Regions from separate parts of the Arthrobacter sp. KKT183 genome, predicted to be linked through region 4. Evidence: riboswitches for the same ligand, from Rfam matches in the RefSeq annotation. Region 4 holds a riboswitch; each other region holds the start of a gene.

Region 1 (3,354 bases), 660 kb from region 4:
ACGACCAGCAGGGCCAGTTCCCACCAGAAGTCCAGGTTGAAGTTCCCAATCCCCAGGGTGGTGATCCAGGAGGCGATGAATGCCACGCTGATCGCCATGGCGATCAGCAGCATCATGCCGGGTTGGCGGGATTTCAGCTCGGTCCACCCTCCCTTGAGGAAGGGTGCGCCGCCGTACACGAAAATGACCGTGCCCAACAGTGGGGAGATCCACGAGGCTCCAGGGAAGTCCGGGACTGTGTAGCCAAGGATCATCGCGAACATGTGGCTGAACAGGACTACCGGGATGGTCAGGGCGAGGCTGATCCAGAATCTGTTTTTGAACATTGCTGTGCTGTGTCCGGCGTGCTGGCCGTGTTCATGGCTGCGGTGGTCCTCGTCCAACGCTGAATGCGGGTGATCCGAGGGCATCGCCTGTCCATGGGTGTCCTCATCGATCACACCTGGGGTGGTTGTTCCGTGGCTGTGGTCTGGCTGGTTGTGATGATTGGTGTTCATGGCCATGTCCTTTCCTCGTGCGAGGTGGTACCTCCTTGCTCAGGCGGTCGTGAGCGAGTATCCGGCGTCCTGGATCACCGGGGCGACCTCGGCGTCGGACAAAGCACGGTTTCCCGTGACGTGCACGGTCGAGGTTCCTCCCGGGACCAGGTCGGTCCGCACACCGGAAACCCCGTCCAGGGTCGTCAGTGCGTCCGCAACCTTGGAGGCACAGGAACCGCAACTCAGCCCCTCCACACCGAATTCGGTATTAACTGCTTCTGCAGGTACTGGGTCGGCTTGAACGTCTGACTGCGGGGCGCAGCAGGCGCAGCCGACCGAGTTCTTTTCAGTCAGCCGCAGATCAGCGGTGGGGGGGCCACACATGGGAACTCCTTGCGTTACGTGGTGAGCGGGATCAGGTAGCGCTGGATGTCGGGGCGCTTCCGTCGCGCATGATGTGGGGACTGGTCGAACGTGCGGCTCCAGAGGAACCGGACAATGTCATCCAGTACCTCCGAAATTATACCCCCCCAGGGTATATGTCAAGAGATAGTTTCCGCGGATCCCCATGAGGGCGGGAGCCTCCAGCGGCAAGGGGGAGACCCGCCGTGATCCAATTGTGATAATCGCTGCGGGGTGAGGTACTCTCAATCTCGTGCCTGCCCCCCATGGAGGCACTCCCACACGGATCGCCGAGCTCTGTCACCGTGGTGGGGTCGTCCGTTTTCCGCTGGCAGAGGCGGGGGAACCATGTACGCGGGCCCATGCTTTGAGGGTCCTTGGGGTTAAGCCGTTTTCACGGCCGGGTGACTCCCATCCGAACCCGACAGCTAACCTCGCAGGCGTTGGGAGAAGGTACTCGATTTATGTCTACTTGGCATGCCCCCGCGCGCCATCGCGCAGTTCCGGCCCAGACCAATACGTTGGCTGTCATCTCCAAGGCTGTCTCCTCCAATATGGGATCTGCAGGCCGCCAGGCTGCAGTGATCACCGCAGCTTCCGGTCTCATTCTCAGCGCTGGCCTTCCGGCCCAGGCGCTGGACGCACCGCAGCGTCAGGTGAGCACCAGTTCGTTGGTCGCCACCGTGGAAACCGAGCCGGTGTCCGCGGACACATCGGCCGATATCTCCTTCGAACGCGAAGCCGTCGCCGCTGCGCCCGCTCCAGTTGTCGCTGCGCCGGCTCCTGTCGTCGAGCACCCGGCCCCCGTAGCCGAGGCGTCACTGGCAGCCGTGCAGACGGTGGAAACCGCCCCGGTACAGCAGGCCCCTGCCGTGCAGGAAATGGCCGTGCAGGAAGTGGCACTGCCCGCTCCGGCTCCTGTGCCGGCTCCCGAGCCGAAGCCGGCTCCTGCGCCTGCAGCCAGCAGCAGTGTTGGTGCCGCGCTCGTAGCTTCGGCCTACGCTCAGATCGGCCGTACCCAGGACTGCACCATCCTCGTCGAGGTCGCACTGCGATCCATCGGCAAGTCTGTCGGCGACCTCGGGCCCGAGCAGTTTTACCAGTACGGGACCGTTGTCGGCTCACCAGCCCCAGGTGACCTGGTCATCCGGCCCGGCCACATCGCTATCTACGTAGGTAACGGCCAGGTCATCAGCAGCGGCATGAATGGTGTCAACGACACCCTCCTGCACCCCCTGAGCGATCTCCCCGGATCATCCTTCGTCCGGGTCAACGGCTAACAGCCACCTAAGCCGGGCAGGAAAGGGTCAACAGGGCGATTGCGAACCGCCCCAAAGCTCTTCACCTACCCACACCTGGGCATGCCGGAGTAATTTCCCCCTGTACTCCGGCATGCCCTCACCCCGTTTGAGTGAGTAGAGATCATCGTTGTCTTCCCATAACGCGCACGGTCGGCGCCGCGCCGCCTCAGGACGCCGCCGCGCAGCAGCGGCCGCCCCACGTCACGAGCACGGCCGTCGCGCCGTGACCCGTAGCGCGACGAACCGTCGCGCTTCACCCGTTGCCCCGGTCGCCGGTGCGATCTCGGCCGTCGGCGTGCTCAGCGCCGCTCTTCTCGCCGGCATTTCCCTCACCGCAGCGACTCCATCGTCCGTGGAAACATCCACCACCAGCTCGGCCGCGGACAGCGCTCAACAGCCACGAGCGCACAGCGTTGAGGCCGATCCGAAGGCCGAAGTGGATTTCAGCCGTGTCGCGGTGCCCGGTGCTGCCTCCACTGAGCCGGCGACTGGGTCGGTGAATTCATCCCACCTTCTAGCCGATGGTCCCATCGAGACGACCTCCGGCGATGATACGGAGGATGTGTCTGCGGCCGAACCCGCTGAGCAGTCCGGCCTCGGCACACCGCTGGCCCAAATGACCACCGTCTCGACCTTCGGATATCGCACCAACCCACTGACCGGGTCGCCAGGGGAAATGCACACCGGTATCGACCTCACCGGCGCATGTTCCACTCCCGTCATGGCCGCTGCCAGCGGAGTCATCACCGAAGCCGGATGGAGCCCCTACGGTGGAGGGAACCGCATCGTCATTGACCACGGGGACGGGCTCAAGACCACCTACAACCACCTCGCCACCATTGCCGTCAGCGTAGGCCAAACAGCTGCCCGGGGAGACGTTGTGGGCGGAGTCGGAACCACCGGCAATTCCACCGGCTGCCATTTACACTTCGAAGTCATGATCAACGACGCGCTCGTCGACCCCGCTACCTGGTTATAATCCCGCGCAAGCACGAGGGGCCGGGAAAAAGCCCGGCCCCTCGCGTATGCCTGTTTCCCGGTGTTGTGGTGCTTAGACCGTACCGGAGGGACGGCCGCCCTGCCGGTCGTACCATTCCTCCAGCCAGGACTGCATCTGCCCAATCTCCTCCAACTGGGTCTGGCGGATGGTTCCGCAGAGGGAGAGCAGCTCG
Region 2 (3,354 bases), 670 kb from region 4:
CCTTCCTTTCAAATGGGCAAGACTGGTCGCATCACGACCGGCACTGGACCCGGGAAGAGTCACTTCGAGGCAATACTGTGATGAGCCACAACCGCAGGGGCTGGGCAAGCTTCTAATCAAGCCACCGACGTGGAACAGGTCAACGCCGGCCGCCCCACCCAGCGCGGACAAGTCGGGGGAAATGCACCCGCAAGGGGGCCATTTGTTTTTCGAGTCACGCGCCAGGCAGAACGACCGGCATCAACACTGCCAGCTAGTCCCAGACCAGCCGTCGTAAGACTCACAGTTGTTTTTTGCCTTGCCTGATGGTCAGCCCCCGGACGTACATGAGGGCCCACTCCCCGCGGGACGTCGCCGACCCCCACTCGCGGGTGTCATCATCGTTCATCGGCGCTAGGAATTGAAGCAGCCGGCACGGGACGGCAGTTGCTGGCCGTGTTAGAGGCCTACGCGCTGATCGTCTATGACAGGCCGAGCCACGACGCGTCTGCCCCGGCCCTGCATCGGGCCACTCATATCGATCATGCGCATCAGCACCTTGAGGCCTTCATCGCGGACCTTATCCGTGAAGACGCTCAGGAGAGTGCCGCGGACTTGGCGATGGACCCGGCGGACCTTGCCAGGTACTGCATCGAGGCCCTCAGCTCCGCCCGATCGCTCTCCTCCCGGGACGCCATCCCGAGCCTTGTTGCGGTCACGGTACGAGGAATCTATACCTGAGATCCCTTGGGTGGGCTTCATTTCAGGTGGGCTCGTTTTGATCCCGGAGAAGTTCCAGCCGGTTTGTTGCTGGACATTTGAACGCCGGGCGCAGTACTTCCACGTCCTGGGCAAAAAGAAAGAGCAGCAAGCACCCCCGTTCTAAGGTGCCTGCTGCTCTTCCACACTAGGGAAACGGCTTAGAGATTAGCCGTTGACTCGTACGTAGGACGAGCCTGCGAGGTCGGACAGTGGGTGCTTGATGGTGAGGTTTGCACCGTTCATTCCACTGCTGATTACTTCGCCGTTACCGACGTAGATGCCGATGTGACCGGGCCGGATGACCAGGTCACCGGGGGCTGGGGTCCCGACGACGGTGCCGTACTGGTAGAACTGGGTCGGCCCAAGATCGCCTACGTTGAGGCCGATGGAGCGCAGCGCAACCTCAACGAGGATGGTGCAGTCCTGGATGGAACCAAGCTGGCCGTACGCCGAGGCAACCAGAGCGGCACCGACACCACTTGAGGAAGCAGTCGGAGCTGACTGCTGGGCCGGAGTGATGCTACTTGAGGCCAGGGAGATACGGGCTTCCTGCTGGCTACCCACTGTGTAGGAAACCTGGTTCGCCGGTGCCGCTTCCGGGATGGCGGCAGGGGCTGCGGTTACCGGGGCTGCGGTTACCGGAGCATCGGTCGAGGCGGCTGCTGCGCCCGACACTGTGACCTGCTGTCCGGGGTAGATGATCGACGCGTAGGACAGGTTGTTCTGGGCGAGCAGGGTATTGAGTTCGATGCCGTAGCGGGCTGCGATGCCCCCCATGGTGTCGCCGGAAACCACGGTGTGAACCGATGCCGAGGATGCAGCCGGAACTTCCGCGACTGGGGCGGAGACCGGCGCCTGGGTGGCTGTGGTAGCTGCTTCCTGGGCGTAGGTTCCCGCTTGGGCAGGTGCCCCCACGCCAGCAACGAGACCGCCTGTTGCTGCGACGATAATGGCCGGCCGACCCAGTGCGACGGCACCGGTTTTGGTCGAGTGGGACAGTCCCTTAAGGACGATCGAGTGATTGACGGTGGCGCGGTGGCGCGCCGGAATGTTGCGTGACATGCGTGATTGCCTCTCCCATGCCTGCGGGGTGAGCTGTCGGGTTCGGATGGGAGTCACCCGGTCGTTTCTCGTCTTCCGGGACGGAAGCAGAAACGTCTTAACCCCAAGGACCATGTGATGGCCCGTAAATCTGTGGGTCCCCCGTTCCTGCCGAACGGAATTACGGACGGATCCCGGGCAGCGGCAGGACTCGGCATTCTGCACAGGAATATTCTCGGCTGGTGCCGGGAATACCTCACGAGAATACCCTCTTAGGTATGAAATGTCACGTTCAGGTAACGAATCTGATGTTCGCTCCCCATGCGCTGGCCCTCTGGCTGCAGTGTCGTGCATGATCCTTCTCCAGCGTTTTTCAGACGACGTGCGGTTTTCCAGACGACGTGGGACTGCAGTTACGGGCCCTGGCGCGTTTCGCGGGCATCCTCTTTCGGCTAACCCGACGAGTAGAAACCGGCACTGGTCACCATGCTTAGTATTCATTAGGGTGGTCGGACAGCTAGAGGAGTCGTTCGGGAGGGAACAACCATTTCGCAGCGAGCACGCGTTCGCCTACATGGCACCGTTCGAACGGTGCTGCAGGTGATGCTGGCCTTTTCGCTTTTGGTGGCATTTTCCACCTCGGCTGCTGCGGCCTTGTGCCTGCAGATGAGCCACGGGCCCGGAGGAACCATGGGCATGGCGGTGAACACTTCGCCTGTCGCGGTAGTTGGCGAAGCATCCCCTGTAGAGGCAGCTGATGGTTCCGTGGGGTCTCCGGCTACGGTTCCCTGTTGCCAACAACGTGCAGATACTTCCGAAGCGACGCCTCCTGCACACCGTGCTGTCCTCGGTGACAATCCTGCGAACTTCAGCGTTCCCGTTAGCCAGCTCCCTTTTGCTGCTCTGATGCCTCCTGCCCAGCCTGACCCAACGCTGGAAAAACTGGAGCACTTCACCCCGTCCTTGACCGCGCTATCGATCAGTCGGACATAGACCGGGCGGTCCCCTCGCGCCCCGGTTCAAGCATCCGGGCAGGCGGTAGTTCAACGCATTCTTTTCGCCGACATGTCGGCTGGACGCGGGCTTACACCTTCCCGCGACAACACTTCACCAAACAGGGCTGTATCTGTCAGCCTTCACCAATAATGGGAGAAACCAATGACACATCATGTGACGTCCATGCTCGATACCTACCCGAAGGATCTGGGAGGAGTGGACAAGGAAAAACTCGCCGCGTGCATCGAAGCCTGCTTTGAATGCGCCCAGACCTGTACCGCCTGCGCCGATGCCTGCTTGAGCGAGGACATGGTCGCCGAACTGACCAAATGCATTCGCACCAACCTGGACTGCGCGGATATCTGCGCCACGACCGGGAACGTGCTGTCCCGGCACACCGGCTACGACGCAAACCTGACCAGGGCGATCGTGGAAGCATGCCGCATCGCGTGCAAGGCCTGCGCGGATGAATGTGGGCAGCACTCCGATATGCATGATCACTGCCGGATCTGTGCTGAAGCATGCCGCCGATGCGAGAAGGCCTGTGAGGAACTGCTCGCGACCCTCAACTAGTTC
Region 3 (3,354 bases), 1.1 Mb from region 4:
GCTTGCGTTCTCGACCGAGCCCGCCGCCAGTACAGCAGGGTCACCAACTCCTGGATCCGAAGCGGGAATGGCCGAAACGGCGCTGCGTCCGAAGGTTACCTCCGCCTGAGGATCAGCCGTGACCTTCTCCGGTGATGCGGCGGGGCTGGCCTGGATCGTAGGCTCTGCGCTGGCGCTTCCCTGCGCGGGGAGGATCACGCCGCTAAGCAGTCCGGCTGCACCCAGAACCATCGCTGTAGGTTTTATCCAATGCCCAGTAGTCGCGGTGGCTGGGGCTGCCGCCCGGCGACCATGCTTCGGACGGCGCTCCGCCGCCCGTCGGCCATGCGGCGCTGGTTGCGCACGGCGGCGGCCGGCGGTCTTGTGTGAGGACAAGAAGATTCCTTTCCGAACGCCGCTGAAGTTAGCTGTCGGATTCGGGCAAGGAACCAGCCCGGCCGTTCCAGTTCAAAACACTGGAATGGCTTCACCCCAAGGCAGCACAAAGGCCGCCACAAGAAGTGGGTCCTCCACCCCTGCCGGAATACGAACGGTACTGGATTCCCGGCAGGGTTAGGCGTTGAAACCAGCGTCACCAACTGATCTCGGCGACGAAGTCACTCTACAGGGACGGCTGTATAGTTACAATTTCGTAACCTGTTGAGAGTGGGACTCAATTGCAGCCCATCCACCTGCAGACGCGGCACCTACCAACAGAGAAAAACTGATGCGGAACAACTGCTAGCTTTCAGGTCAGGACCGAAGAACCTCTGAGGCTCCATCGGCAATCCGGCCCAACACAGTCAGCACCCTTGCTTTGCTCTGCCGTGGATCCTTCGATAGTGAGTAAGTTAGGCTGGCTCCGTGCCCGGTTCCGGGCATGCAGATGCCGATGACCCGGCGCCCTAGCCACCATGGTCATCGGCATCTGGTTCAACCTGCGTAGCCTGGCGTGATCAATTCCGCCAGCGCCCCTGTCGGTCCGCTCGCTTGGGTCTCCTTGCCCACTTTGACACCGCAAGGGCCGGAAGCGTCCGTCCTCAAGCAATCGATGAGGGACCGGAATGGGCACGCGTAGGGGTGTGGCAAGCTGTTGACCATGTCCGAAGTTTCCGCACCGCCATCCGCGATCCTTTACGACGAACGGTTGTGGCCGACGCCGTTTGTGTGGGTGCTTGCCTCAGGAGTGGCAGGAGCGTCGATCCTGGTGTTTGCACCGATCAGCATGCTGACCGGGATTATTGCCTGCATCCTGATCTTCCTCATCATTACCGCTCTCCTGGTGCTGTCTACCCCGCGGATCACTGTGACCACCAGCTCACTGGATGTTGGCCGTGCCCACATCGACCGGAAGTACCTGGGTGCGGCACGTTCCTATGTGAAACAGGAGGCCACCCATCAGCGCGGACCGGCGCTGAACGCCCTGGCGTATCTATGTATCCGCGGCTGGATCGACCCCGTCGTACGGATCGAGATAAAAGACGACGAAGACCACACCCCCTACTGGCTGGCATCAACCAGACGTCCAACTGAACTCGTCAAAGCTTTAGACCCCGCCCTACCGGAACACCGCCACGGCTCATAAGCTGCGCCTCTTCGTGAAGAGTGGCAGAAGAACCCCCGTTCGTGACGGTCCGGAAAAGCCACTGAAGTACCGAACCTGAAACGAATTCCAGGACAGGGCGATATGCCGAACCAGAGCTATACCGAGAAGGGTCTGAAAACTTTGAGGGCCAACGTTGTGTTGCCGTTATTGAAATGTGACAGGCAAGGACGCGACGGATATGATTCTCGCGGTGTCTTGGACTCGATGCGGGCGACACCCCTCCAGCAGATTGCCTAACTCTGTCGCTGGTGGAGGTCCGTCCTGAAACAGAACACGGCAGAGGCGGGGGAACCGAACGTTGGGTTTCGAAAGAAGCCCTAGGGGTTAAGGTGAAAGCGGCACTCATTCTCAGTGCTGTGGTACGCCCGGGTGGCTCCCATCCGAATCCGACAGCTAACTTCGCAGGCATTGGGAGAGGCTAGCCATGTCAAAAAATCGCCACACCGCGCGCCACCGCGCCGTCCCCACGAGCCCTCTGCACCACGTTGCTAAAGCGGCATCGGCGGGAGTGGGAACAGTAGGACGTCCGGCGGCGGTAGCCGTTGCTGTATCGGGTCTGGTGCTCGGGTCGATATTGCCGGCCCACGCCGGAGCGACCACCACCTCCTCCACCACGCCGCAGCAAACCCTCGATACAGCGGTCACCGAAACCGTGGGCGCGGCTTCTGCCGCTGCAGCAGTAGCAACGGGAGGTGCCACTCACATCGTTCAGCCTGGTGACACCCTCGGAAAGATCGCAGCCTCTTACGGTGTGAGCTTGGAAACGATCTTCGCTGTCAACGGGCTCGGCTGGGAATCCCTCATCTACCCCGGTGACGTCATCGCCCTGACAGGCGCCGCCAACGGCGTGAACGGTGTCACGGCGCCGGCAGCACCTGCGAGGGTGGAAACCAGCACCATGGGCATTACGACGGCGGCCAGCACCATTGAACGCGCACCCGCTCAGGCATCGAGCACTGTAGCGGCAAGCGGTGTCGGTGCGGCGCTGGTTGCTTCGGCTTACGCGCAGATGGGTGCTACCCAGGACTGCACGATCCTCGTTGAGGTAGCTCTGCGCTCGATCGGTAAGTCCGTCGGTGACTTGGCCCCTGAGCAGTTCTACCAGTATGGAACGGTCGTCGGATCCCCTGCCCCCGGCGACCTCGTTATCCGGCCAGGGCACGTCGCCATCTACGTCGGCAACGGGCAGGTCATCAGCAGCGGGATGAACGGCATGAACGCCACCATCCTGCATCCGCTGTCAGATCTGGCCGGGTCCTCCTTCGTCCGGGTCAACGCATAGCCACTAACCCCTGGCCAGCAGCACTCGAGTCCTCGCGGGTCCATCCCGGTCATGGGTGATGGGAATCGGATATCCGGCAGCGGGCACAGGGGACGGTTACCTAGCCGTCCCCTGTGCCGCTTCCTTGCTAGGTGTCTGCGGGTTCGTGGGCGCCAGGGAAGGGTGGAAGCGCCGTCGCTTCGTCCCAGCGGCTGGGACCGGCTTTTATGGGGTCGTTCTCTTGGGGTTCGAGAGCGGCGGTGCCGACGCGGAACTGGACCATCATGTCGTGGTCTTCGTGCGGAAGGTTGTGGCAATGGATCATGTAACGGCCGCGGTGGGGCCCGAATTTCATAAGCAGGTGCACGGTTTCCCCTTCACCGACGTAGACGACGTCCTTGGGCCCTTGCTCGTAGGAGTAGGTGGCCCGATCTTCCCCGCCGATGATCTTGAAGTCCACCAAATGGATGTGCATGGGGTGGAACCAGCCGCCGCTGGAGTTTTCGAA
Region 4 (3,354 bases):
GATCCAGCGCTTCGAAGCCTTGATCCCCGCTGCCCTTTCGAGTGCAGCGGGGGAAAAGAGGCCAAGCCAGAGTCCGCCGTCGGACGCGAAGTTCTTCTGCGGAGCAAAGTAGTACACGTCAGCCTCTGAGACGTCCACCGACAACCCGCCGGCAGCGGAGGTTGCATCGATGCAGATGAGCGCGCCGTGATCCGCGCCCGCCACCCGCTCGACCGGCGCCGCCACACCGGTTGAGGTTTCGTTCTGCGGCCAGGCATAGAAGTCGATGCCCGGCTCCGCGACGGGCACCGGCCGGGAGCCGGGGTCAGAGGTGATGACCGTTGACTCGCCCAGGAATGGTGCCTTGGACGTCGCCGCTGCGAACTTGGATCCGAACTCACCAAAGGAGAGATGCTGCGCGCGTGCTTCAACGAGACCGAAGGAGGCGACATCCCAAAAAGCAGTGGACCCTCCAACACCGAGAATCACTTCGTAGCCTTCCGGGGCGCCGAAGAAGTCCATCAAACCGGCCCGGACCGAACCCACCAGATTCTTGACCGGTGCCTGCCGATGTGAGGTTCCAAGCAGGGCCGTTCCTGCCCGGTTCAGCGCTTCCAGCTGCTCGGGGCGCGTTCTGGAGGGACCCGCACCGAACCGGCCATCCTGCGGCAGCAGCTCGGCGGGGATGCGGATGTCGGCGGGATCGCTCATGGTTACTCCAGGGAGGTTGCTTGCGATGGGGTCGCAGACCATTCTGCCCCAGCACGCTCAGCGCAGATGCATTGTGACCGGCTTCGGATGCGCCCGGATCAGCGGGGCGGGTGACGCTGTGTAAATGGGTTAACCTTGTGGGGCGTAGGGATGACGACGGCGGCCCATCTGTTGGGCACTGCAGGCAGCCGCTGCATCAACGCTCAAACCGCACCAGTGCCAAGGAGCTGAACCCCGCAAATGACGGACCTCATCGACACCACCGAGATGTATCTGCGGACAATCCTTGAACTTGAGGAAGAAAACATCGTTGCGCTGCGTGCCCGGATCGCCGAGCGCCTTCGTCACTCAGGCCCTACGGTCTCGCAGACTGTCGGTCGGATGGAACGTGACGGACTCGTAGTGGTGACCGGCGACCGTCACCTTGAACTGACCGAGCTCGGGCGCCGGCGGGCCACCGAGGTGATGCGCAAGCATCGGCTGGCGGAACGACTGCTCTCCGATGTCATCGGCCTGGACTGGGCCTACGTCCACGATGAGGCGTGCAGGTGGGAACACGTGATGAGCGAGCGGGTTGAGCGGCGCCTGTATGAGCTGCTGGGCCAGCCGACCGAATCACCCTACGGCAATCCCATCCCTGGCCTTGAGGCCCTGGGCGGTACCCCGTCGGAAGCGTTCACCTTGGGCGTGCGCACGCTTACGGACACGATGGCAAACTACACTGCGGGTTCGATTGTGACCCTTGTCCGGCTGGCCGAACCCATTCAGGTGGATCCCGAACTGCTGACCCAACTGGACGAAGGCGGTCTGCGTCCCGGAGCGCAGATGACCCTACAGGCAGTGGGAGACTACGTGTCCGTTCGGGTGCCCGGCGTGGAGGGTGCGCTGGAGTTGCCGCCGGAAGTTGCTTCGCATGTTTTTGTGGCGGTTCAGCCGCAGTTCTGAGGCGCCGGACCTGGAAGGCTCTGGATTCCCGAAGGATATCCACAGCATGGTTACGAAATGATTACTTTCCGGCGCTCACGGCTATAGTTGGTTCCTGGCGCTGATACTCCAGCGTTACCTGGTTCGCCTGCCTAACCCTGTCAGCGAACGCAGTGTTACACAGATGGACAGGGGCGGAGGACCCACAACCGGTCATGGCATGCCATGGCCTTGGGGTGAAGTTCGGATGCTGCCACACCGCAGGGATCTGAACCGAGTTTTCTCATACTCGAATCCGACAGCTAACTTCGCAGGCAAAAAATGAGAAAGGGTCTCCTTGTCGAACACTGCTTCGGGGCGCCGCCGTGCGAGCACCCCGGTCGCTGAAGCGCGGCCACGCGATGCGCATAGGCGGGAACGAGCTGAGCGCTTGGCACGTCAGGCTGCGGACAAAGCAGCAGCGCCGTCCAGCCCGGTGTGCACTGAAATCAACGCTTTCCCGGCGCCGGTTTCCACCTGCCCGGATAATCCGCTGCCCCGCCGTGAAGCCCGCACCGGAACGGTAGCCCCGGTAGTTTCCTTACGCCCCCGTGATGCCCAACGCACCGAACGACGACGCCGCGCAGCCAGCACTCGCCGCGACGTTTCCTTCGCCGGACTCAGCCAGAAGGTTGCCATTGCGGCCGCTGCCTCTGGCATGGTGCTCACGGTTGCGCTGCCCACCACCGCCGCAGTGGTGCCCGCTGAAGCGCAAACCGTGGCTGCTGCAGCTGAGCAGGAAGAACTGCAGCCAGTGCAGGCTGCCGCCGGTGCGGATGTCTCATTTGACCGCGCGGCACTGCACAGCACCTTCGATCCCGATGCGAAGCTTGCCGAGATCGTTTCCGCATCCGGTGGAGACATCGTGACTGCGGAGGCCAAGGGCTCTCTCTCAGCACCCTTGGACCGTATGGTGATGAGCTCCGCTTTCGGAGCCAGGATCAGCCCAATCACCGGTGCAGGGGAACTCCACACCGGACAGGACATGAGCGAAGCCTGCGGGACCTCCGTCTTGGCGGCTGCGGCCGGCACCGTCACGTTTGCAGGCTGGCACGCATACGGGGGCGGCAACCGTGTGGTGATCAAGCATGCCAACGGACTGGAAACCACCTACAACCACCTGTCGGCCATGGACGTGGCGGTGGGCCAGGTTGTGGAGCGTGGCGACGCGATAGCACGCGTGGGTTCCACAGGCGCCTCAACCGGATGCCACCTGCATTTTGAGGTCCTTGTCGACGGCAAAAACGTCGATCCGCTCGGCTGGCTCTGAGTCATTTTCCGCGCCGGTTGGCCGCGTCGTAATCATGAACACACCGTTCCGTGACCGGAATGTGACATAGCCAGAGAACTGATGTACCGTCTAACTCGTGCCGAATCGCAGGGGGTTCGGCGGCACTCGTGCAGATCGCCTAGCTCTGCCACTGTACGAGTTCCGTTCGCAACAATCGCATGGCAGGGGCGGGGGAACCAATTGTGGGCTTCTTCTTGAAGTCCTTGGGGTTAAGTCGCTGGATCTGAGACGATCCGCGGCCGGGTGACTCCCATCCGAATCCGACAGCTCACCTCGCAGGCGTAGGGAGAGGCAATTCAACGTGTCAAATAGCTCTGCGCTGGGGCGCCATCGTGCGGTTCCGGCTCATACAAATTCGCTCGCAGCCATTTCCAGGGCTGTGTCTTCGAACGCAGGTTCCGTAGGACGCC

What was found. Region 4 has a riboswitch for cyclic di-AMP ahead of ACZ2GY_RS02550 (M23 family metallopeptidase). Riboswitches for the same ligand answer to the same signal wherever they lie in the genome.
Region 1: another riboswitch for cyclic di-AMP. It lies ahead of ACZ2GY_RS16570 (NlpC/P60 family protein); the one in region 4 lies ahead of ACZ2GY_RS02550 (M23 family metallopeptidase).
Region 2: another riboswitch for cyclic di-AMP. It lies ahead of ACZ2GY_RS16545 (LysM peptidoglycan-binding domain-containing protein); the one in region 4 lies ahead of ACZ2GY_RS02550 (M23 family metallopeptidase).
Region 3: another riboswitch for cyclic di-AMP. It lies ahead of ACZ2GY_RS07540 (LysM peptidoglycan-binding domain-containing protein); the one in region 4 lies ahead of ACZ2GY_RS02550 (M23 family metallopeptidase).

The regions. Positions count from the first base shown of each region.
Region 1 is NZ_CM145770.1:3,507,323-3,510,676, reverse strand. It holds gene ACZ2GY_RS16580 (copper-translocating P-type ATPase) at 1-497, opposite strand, end outside; gene ACZ2GY_RS16575 (heavy-metal-associated domain-containing protein) at 537-863, opposite strand; cyclic di-AMP (ydaO/yuaA leader) riboswitch at 1,160-1,339, shown strand; gene ACZ2GY_RS16570 (NlpC/P60 family protein) at 1,346-2,161, shown strand; gene ACZ2GY_RS16565 (M23 family metallopeptidase) at 2,310-3,161, shown strand; gene ACZ2GY_RS16560 (DUF305 domain-containing protein) at 3,234-3,354, opposite strand, start outside.
Region 2 is NZ_CM145770.1:3,502,861-3,506,214, forward strand. It holds gene ACZ2GY_RS16540 (hypothetical protein) at 436-720, shown strand; gene ACZ2GY_RS16545 (LysM peptidoglycan-binding domain-containing protein) at 907-1,803, opposite strand; cyclic di-AMP (ydaO/yuaA leader) riboswitch at 1,807-2,008, opposite strand; gene ACZ2GY_RS16550 (four-helix bundle copper-binding protein) at 2,941-3,351, shown strand.
Region 3 is NZ_CM145770.1:1,581,795-1,585,148, reverse strand. It holds gene ACZ2GY_RS07550 (M23 family metallopeptidase) at 1-375, opposite strand, end outside; cyclic di-AMP (ydaO/yuaA leader) riboswitch at 379-569, opposite strand; gene ACZ2GY_RS07545 (DUF3093 domain-containing protein) at 1,079-1,564, shown strand; cyclic di-AMP (ydaO/yuaA leader) riboswitch at 1,841-2,007, shown strand; gene ACZ2GY_RS07540 (LysM peptidoglycan-binding domain-containing protein) at 2,010-2,867, shown strand; gene ACZ2GY_RS07535 (multicopper oxidase family protein) at 2,995-3,354, opposite strand, start outside.
Region 4 is NZ_CM145770.1:511,761-515,114, forward strand. It holds gene serC (phosphoserine transaminase) at 1-690, opposite strand, end outside; gene ACZ2GY_RS02545 (metal-dependent transcriptional regulator) at 931-1,635, shown strand; cyclic di-AMP (ydaO/yuaA leader) riboswitch at 1,754-1,947, shown strand; gene ACZ2GY_RS02550 (M23 family metallopeptidase) at 2,045-2,923, shown strand; cyclic di-AMP (ydaO/yuaA leader) riboswitch at 3,081-3,240, shown strand; gene ACZ2GY_RS02555 (NlpC/P60 family protein) at 3,246-3,354, shown strand, end outside.